One region of the Mixta mediterraneensis genome, then DNA from elsewhere that is predicted to be linked to it. Evidence: predicted binding sites of a transcription regulator. Region 1 holds the regulator's gene; the other holds the start of a gene.
The links. Region 1 encodes ArgR, which controls arginine synthesis, uptake and breakdown. Its sites were predicted from a motif close to ANTGAATAAAAATACANT; they were not measured.
Positions count from the first base shown of each region.

Region 2: the regulator ArgR is predicted to act here: its motif matches at 1,583-1,600, upstream of argF (ornithine carbamoyltransferase).

Region 1 is NZ_JASUAZ010000033.1:96-4,100, forward strand. It holds partial or broken gene QRY16_RS16135 (YdgH/BhsA/McbA-like domain containing protein) at 1-143, opposite strand, end outside; gene QRY16_RS16140 (YdgH/BhsA/McbA-like domain containing protein) at 237-509, opposite strand; gene yhcN (peroxide/acid stress response protein YhcN) at 603-866, opposite strand; gene argR (transcriptional regulator ArgR) at 1,357-1,827, opposite strand; gene mdh (malate dehydrogenase) at 2,260-3,198, shown strand; gene mscM (miniconductance mechanosensitive channel MscM) at 3,250-4,005, opposite strand, start outside.
Region 2 is NZ_JASUAZ010000002.1:262,244-266,248, reverse strand. It holds gene QRY16_RS02990 (GNAT family N-acetyltransferase) at 1-189, shown strand, start outside; gene miaE (tRNA isopentenyl-2-thiomethyl-A-37 hydroxylase MiaE) at 227-988, opposite strand; gene rraB (ribonuclease E inhibitor RraB) at 1,043-1,462, opposite strand; gene argF (ornithine carbamoyltransferase) at 1,625-2,632, shown strand; gene pyrB (aspartate carbamoyltransferase) at 2,875-3,810, shown strand; gene pyrI (aspartate carbamoyltransferase regulatory subunit) at 3,823-4,005, shown strand, end outside.

The DNA.
Region 1 (4,005 bases):
GCGCCAGCAGTACCACTAATCGTTACTGTACCCGCAGGCTGCATGTTTTTTGCTTGCTGCCCAGTGACCAATTGCGCGGCAGAAGCGCCAAATGCGATAACTGAAAGCAGGCTCATTGTAGCGAGGGTTGTTTTGATTTTCATAATTCGTCTCCTTATTACAATCAACAACCTGCGGATTTCGAAGGTAAAGCGGGTCGTCGATGTTTACCAGGCGCCATGCGCCGGATCGGTTAATTATTTATACAGCTCAGCGGTTACGTGGTAAGTGTCGTCCTGATTATTCTCGATGACGCGGTAGTGGCTGGCCCCTTGCGCATCGGCTTTCTGAGAAAGCACTTCATGAATATTTGTCTGATCGCCTTCGCGACCACTGACGCTGATAGTCTGATTCATGGGTTGCAGATTCATTTTCTGCGCCTGTGTATTGGTAACCAGGCTGGCGGCGCTGGCACCAAATGAAACAACGGAAGCCAGGCTCAGTACGGCAAAAATCAATTTAGTTTTCATGGGCATTCTCCTGAAATTTGGTATCGGCAACCCGAAGTGCATGCGTGCGCTTCAAAAAGGCCGCCAGTTACCAGTTATCGGGTTCATTTAAACTTAGTTATACAGTTTGGCAGTCGCGTGATAGTTACCGTTGTTATAAGCCTCAATGACGCGATAGGCTTTTGCGCCTTGCTGATCGGCTTTATCACTCAACTTCTGATTAATATCCATTGGTGAGCCAGCTATACCGCTAACACTCACGGTGCCTACAGGTTGCATATTTTGCGCCTGGGCAGCATTGATAGAATCTGCTGCAACAGCACCGAATGACAATGCAGACAGAATGCTCAGGGTGGCGATAGTCGTTTTAACGTTCATTTATATATCCTCGTCGTCTGTTTTTATCTTTTAGTTGGTGTGATTTGCATCACGAAAATAAGTATATAACTAATAACGTCAGAAATTAATACTCTGCTAATAATGTTTTTTTGTGATTCTTTAACCTTATAGCTGGTTTTAATAACCGGACGTTATAAAAACCGGTGATAAAGTGACCATTAGTAGTTATTTTGATGTTAAAACAGTGACATACGTCACTTTATCTTTTTGTGCGAAAAATCCAGGTGGATATAGCTGGTAATTGTTTTTTGCCTGACAGAAGAAGCTAATTCTAGCATTTAAACCAGTGCAATATATCGATGATGGTAGAGTTTACCAAAAGGTATGACCAATATTTTACTTTTCAACACGAATGAGGGATGTGAAGTAAACCGTTGAATTTAAGCGGAAAAAGGCTGCTTTTTTCTGACGGATGCGAAGAGGGATAAAGCGTAACCGGCAGGTTAACTGCCGGTAGCCAAAGCGGGATTTATAGCTCTTGTTCGAATAAAACCAGAATAGCGTCGTACAGCTGCTTAACCGCAAAGGTCCGTGCGGGCGTAATGAAAATGGTGTCATCACCCGCAATGGTGCCAAGGATGCCTTCTGATTTTCCCAGCGAATCCAGCAGGCGCGCAATTAATTGCGCCGCGCCGGGACTGGTATGAATCACTATCAATGCATCGTTGTAATCAATGTCCAGCACCAAATTTTTCAGCGGGCTGGTCGTGGTTGGCACACCTAATTCAGCGGGTAAACAGTAAACCATCTCCATTTTGGCGTTACGGGTTCGCACTGCGCCAAATTTGGTCAGCATACGAGAAACCTTGGACTGGTTGATATTCTCGAAGCCTTCATCCTGCAATGCCTGAACAATTTCACCTTGGGAACTGAATTTTTCTTCTTTTAATAAAGCTTTGAACGCTTTGATCAGATCGTCTTGTTTTGATGGGTTTCGCATAGGCATCCAATAAAAAAGGGGAATAACCGGGATTCGGCCCACGGCATAACGATTATTATGCATAATAATGAATGGTTATGCAATTGATTGAAAATCGAGCAGGAGAAGCCGATTAGCGGGCGGGAATAATAGCAAAGAATAATGAGCAGACCAAAAAGTCTGCCTGGGTACGCATCGGGGCAAAGGTTGTAAAATTGTTATACTATAGGAGATGCAACAACAGATAACGAATATAGCTGTTCTCTGTCTGCAGACGGCAAAAAAATTGCCGGTCATTCAGGAATAAGATGATAAGTAAGGATAGAATCCAGCGCTTAAGCGCGTCATTACGTAAAATAAGCGCGGATAATTGTCATCGCCTGAGCAGTTGATTAAGGTCTGACACAGATGGAATTTCGGCTCTTCTCTGCCCACCTTAATAAGGAGTTAAGAATGAAAGTTGCCGTTCTCGGTGCTGCTGGCGGTATTGGCCAGGCGCTTGCACTTTTACTCAAAACGCAGCTTCCTGCAGGTTCAGAACTTTCTCTCTATGATATTGCCCCGGTAACGCCGGGCGTCGCGGTCGATCTCAGTCATATCCCTACCGCTGTGAAAATTCAGGGATTTAGCGGCGAAGATGCCACGCCTGCGCTACAGGGCGCCGATGTGGTATTGATGTCGGCTGGCGTAGCGCGTAAACCCGGCATGGACCGCGCCGACCTGTTTAATGTGAATGCCGGCATTGTGCGTAATCTGATTGACCAGGTTGCCCGCACGGCACCAAAAGCGCTGATCGGTGTGATCACTAACCCGGTTAATACCACCGTGGCGATTGCTGCGGAAGTTCTGAAAAAACATGGCGTCTACGATAAAAATCGTCTGTTTGGCGTTACCACACTGGATATTATTCGCGCTAATACTTTTGTGGCTGAACTGAAAGGCAAGTCGCCGGATGAGATTGAAGTACCGGTGATTGGCGGCCATTCAGGTGTGACCATCCTGCCGCTGCTTTCTCAGGTTAAAGGCATCAGCTTTAGCGATCAGGAAGTCGCGGATTTAACCAAACGTATTCAGAACGCCGGGACTGAAGTGGTGGAAGCCAAAGCAGGTGGCGGTTCAGCGACATTATCGATGGGGCAGGCTGCGGCACGTTTTGGTTTATCGCTGGTGCGGGCGTTACAGGGTGATGCCAACGTGGTGGAATGTGCTTATGTGGAAGGAGAGGGCGAATATGCACGCTTCTTCTCGCAACCGTTGTTGCTGGGCAAAAATGGCGTTGTAGAACGCAAATCGCCTGGTACATTAAGCACTTTTGAGCAGCAGGCTCTGCATAACATGCTTGAGACGCTGAAGAAAGATATTGTGCAGGGCGAAGAGTTTGTGAAGCAGTAAGCGAAAGGTAAACGGTAAAGCGCCCGGCATGTCCGGGCGCTGTCGTTTTGTTTACAGGCCGCCCGATTTAAAGGTGCGCGTAGCGGGCGTGCCGTTAGTTGCAGGCGCTTTCTTACCCAGCGTTTCCATACGCATCTGGAACGGGGGGAAGGGCATTTCAATGCCGTGTTGGTCAAAGCCTTGCAGAATCAGCTGATGCAGTTCATGACGTAGCGGCATACGGTGTCCCATTTCCGCCGCGTGAATACGCAGCTCAAATAGCTGTATCCCTTGTTGTAAATCAACCAGAAATGCTTCCGGCGGCGGGGTATCTAACACATAGCTGCAACGCTCAGCGGCCTGCTTCAGAATATTCGTCACTTCTTCACTATTCACTTTAGCGGGTGCCGGAATAGACAGTACCACGCGCGTGACCGAATCTGACAATGACCAGTTAACAAACTGCTCGGTGATAAACGCCTTGTTCGGCACGATAATCTCTTTGCGGTCCCAGTCCGTAATGGTAGTGGCACGGGTATTGATTTTGGTAATGCTGCCCGTGAGATCCCGGATAGTAACGGTATCGCCGATACGAATCGGTTTCTCAAACAGAATAATCAGGCCAGAGATAAAATTGGCAAAGATCTCTTGCAAACCAAAGCCTAAACCTACACCCAACGCAGCTACCAGCCATTGCAGTTTCGCCCATTCAATGCCAATCAGCGAGAAACCGAGCAGTCCACCGATCAGCAGCAACAAATATTTCGTCAGCGTGGTAATGGCATAACCGGTGCCGGGCGTTAAATCGAGGTGCTGGAGCAGCGCCAG
Region 2 (4,005 bases), on a different contig from region 1:
CGTAAACTGGCGGTCTGCGCCATGGAACATGCGCGTCAGCGCGGCTTTCGTCGCTGCTATCTCGAAACCACCGCCAGCCTGACACGGGCGATTAAATTATATGAATCACTGGGCTTTGAGCTGATTGATACGGCTATGGGCTGCACCGGTCATGTCGATTGCGAAGTCCGGATGTTAAAAGTGCTGTGATGTTTTTCCTCACCGGTTTTCAGGTGAGGAAAAGGACTCAGAATGCGGGTACGCCGCTATGAAAACGCAGCTCGCTGTCTGGCTCGCTGATTAACCGCCCTTCCGTTGCGCCAATCGCCTGTACTCTTGGCGCAATGTCTGTCGGTGAAATTTGCGCTGCCAGCGTCAGGTAATCCTGATAATGACGCGCTTCCGAGCGCAGTAGTGAGATATAGAACTTCTCCAGCTCACTATCCAGATAAGGCGCTAAGCTAGCGAAACGTTCGCAGGATCGCGCTTCGATATACGCGCCACAGATCAACTTATCCACCAGCGTATCCGGCTCGTGTGTGGTCACTTCACGCAGCAATGATCTGGCATAGCGGCTTGACGTTATTTTCTGATAAACCAGCCCGCGCGTCTGCATAATTTCCCAAACCTGATAAAAGTGATGCAGCTCTTCTTTGATCAGCAGCACCATTTTTTCAACCAGTTCGTCCGTCCATGGCAATGCATTGCGAACAATAATGCTTTTCGACAGATTTTTGTGGGCATTGATAAAGTCGCTGTCGTCCTCCTCCCGGAAGATAAAATCCTCATAAGGCTTCAGCCAGGCGCGAATAGCTTCACCACTCGGCTGGTCAGCCACATATTTACGAATTAGCCAAACCGCAGTCTGCGCCGCTTTAAGTTCGCATACCAGATGGTCGGTCAGTAACAGCGTCAGGTTCTCCGGCTTGCGCGCTTCGTCAATCCAGGCTTGTGGCGTGCGGCAGTGGAGAAACTGGTAAACAGGTTCAAGTAAAAGTGCGTAGTTCATCGAATCAAAACGTGGTAGCAAAGAGGAAGGCGGAGCAGCTCCGCCCTTTAGAAATTAATGGCGAATACCGGTATCTTCATCGTCGTCGATAGCTTCGTCATCGTCCTCATCTTCAGCATCGGGATCTTCGAAATACGTGCCCCAACCGTCATAATCAACGTTGTATTTACCCACCAGATTGACCAGTTGCTCAACCTGCGCGTCGATCAACTCTGGGTTCAACGCGGCTTCGCTGAGAATATCCACGCACATCACCGTGGTGCCATCCTCCAGTTCTAATTCTTCCGGCTCGGTCACTTCGTAGCCCAGCTTGAAAGCGTCAACGGCCGCTTTCTCCAGCGAGTCAAAGTTGTTGCACGAGAGATGGTGCTCAATGGTATAGAGCGCGTCGGGATCGCTGCCATCCTCCAGCAGCTCTTCAATGATCAGGCGCGTCTCTTCACGCTGCTCTTCCAACAATGCTTCATATGCCATGGCGATGTCCTCTCTGAGTTCGGCAATAAACAATTATTTTCCCACACTGCCCGGCGCGCCACTACACAAAACGAAAAGTTTATTCACGCCGGGGTTGAAAATGCATATTCATACGGTTAGATTGAATTTTAATTCATTTAGACTGGTTACATGGAGCGCTGTATGAGTCAGCTTTATCAACGCCATTTCCTCAGGCTGTTGGATTTTTCCCCCGCCGAAATTGATTATTTGCTTACCCTTTCCGCTGAATTAAAAAGCGCTAAAAAAAGTGCGTGCGAAACGCAGTATCTGAAAGGCAAAAACATTGCGCTCATCTTCGAAAAAGACTCAACCCGTACCCGATGCTCTTTCGAAGTTGCCGCTTACGATCAGGGTGCTAACGTGACCTATCTCGGCCCAAGCGGCAGCCAGATTGGGCATAAAGAGTCGATGAAAGACACCGCGCGCGTGCTGGGCCGGATGTATGACGGCATTCAGTATCGTGGATACGGCCAGCAACTGGTTGAGACACTGGCAGAATACGCCGGCGTGCCGGTGTGGAACGGCTTAACCACCGAGTTTCACCCCACGCAATTACTTGCTGATTTACTGACGATGCAGGAACATCTGCCCGGGAAAAAGCGCAGTGAGATGACGCTGGTGTATGTTGGCGATGCACGCAATAACATGGGCAATACGATGCTGGAAGCGGCAGCGCTGACGGGGTTAGATCTGCGTTTAGTGGCGCCGAAAGGCTGCTGGCCGCAAGACGAGCTGGTGGTGCACTGCCGTCAGCTAGCCCAGCAAACCGGTGGCAAAATCACACTAACCGAAAATATTGCCGAAGGCGTGCAGGGCGCGGACTTTATCTATACCGATGTGTGGGTATCGATGGGGGAAGCCAAAGCGGTGTGGGAAGAGCGTATCGCCCTGCTGCGCGGTTACCAGGTCAACAGCGAGATGCTGGCGCTGACCGGCAATCCACAGGTTAAATTCCTGCATTGCCTGCCCGCTTTTCATGATGATCAAACCACGCTGGGCCGCCAGATGGCGGAGCAATACGGTTTGCATAACGGTATGGAAGTCAGCAATGAGGTGTTTGAATCAGCGCACAGCCTCGTTTTTGATCAGGCGGAAAACCGTATGCATACCATTAAAGCGGTAATGGTGGCGACACTCGGTCAGCGCTGATTAGCGGCAAGCAAACGTTTTCGGTGGGTGTGATTTACCCTTGAAGCAAATCACTGATGGCGTATAATGCGCCACAATTTGCCGGAGGAAACATGCAACAGTGCAGCGGACAATTTAACGCGCCATTTCGCCTGACAGCAGGCGGCGCATCTGTTTCTTTCCGTCATCGACCCGATCTTAAAAAAGCCCCTTCAGCAGGGGCTTTTTTTTGTCCGTAATCCGGCAGCACCGAGGAGAGAGTTATGGCTAACCCGCTATATCGCAAACACATTATTTCAATCAACGATCTCAGTCGCGACGAGCTGGAACGGGTGCTGCATACCGCTGCACAGCTCAAAGCTCATCCGCAGCCGGAACTGTTGAAGCACAACGTCATCGCCAGCTGCTTCTTTGAAGCCTCAACACGTACTCGCCTGTCATTTGAAACCGCTATCCATCGTCTTGGCGCCTCAGTCGTCGGTTTTGCTGACGGCAGTAATACCTCGCTGGGCAAAAAAGGCGAAACGCTGGCAGATACCATTTCCGTCGTAAGCACTTATGTTGATGCAATTGTGATGCGTCATCCGCAGGAGGGCGCGGCGCGTCTGGCAACGGAATTCGCCGGTGGTATCCCGATTCTGAATGCGGGCGATGGCGCGAATCAGCATCCGACACAAACCCTGCTCGATCTGTTCACTATCCGCGAAACCCAAAGCCGCCTCGACAATCTCAATATAGCGATGGTCGGCGACCTGAAATATGGCCGCACCGTGCATTCGCTGACGCAAGCGCTGGCTAAGTTTGATGGCAACCGTTTCTTCTTTATCGCCCCCGATGCGCTGGCAATGCCGGGTTACATCACCGACATGCTGGATGAGCAAAATATTGCCTGGTCGCGTCACGACAGTTTTGAAGAGGTGATGCCAGAGCTGGATATTCTTTACATGACGCGCGTGCAGAAAGAGCGTCTCGATCCCTCTGAGTACGCCAACGTCAAAGCGCAATTTATCCTGCGCGCGGCTGATTTAGCCGGTGCGCGCGACAACATGAAAGTGCTGCATCCGCTGCCGCGCATCGATGAAATTACCACCGATGTAGACAAAACGCCCTATGCCTGGTATTTCCAACAGGCCGGCAACGGCATTTACGCACGTCAGGCCCTGCTGGCATTGGTACTCAACAGCGAACTCGCCCTGTAAGGAGAAAACCGCATGACTCACGACAATAAATTGCAGGTCGAAGCGATTAAACGCGGCACGGTAATCGACCATATTCCGGCTCAGGTCGGCTTTAAGCTGCTGTCGCTGTTCCGCCTGACCGAAACCGATCAGCGCATTACTATCGGCCTGAATCTGCCTTCGGGTGAAATGGGGCGCAAGGATCTGATCAAAATC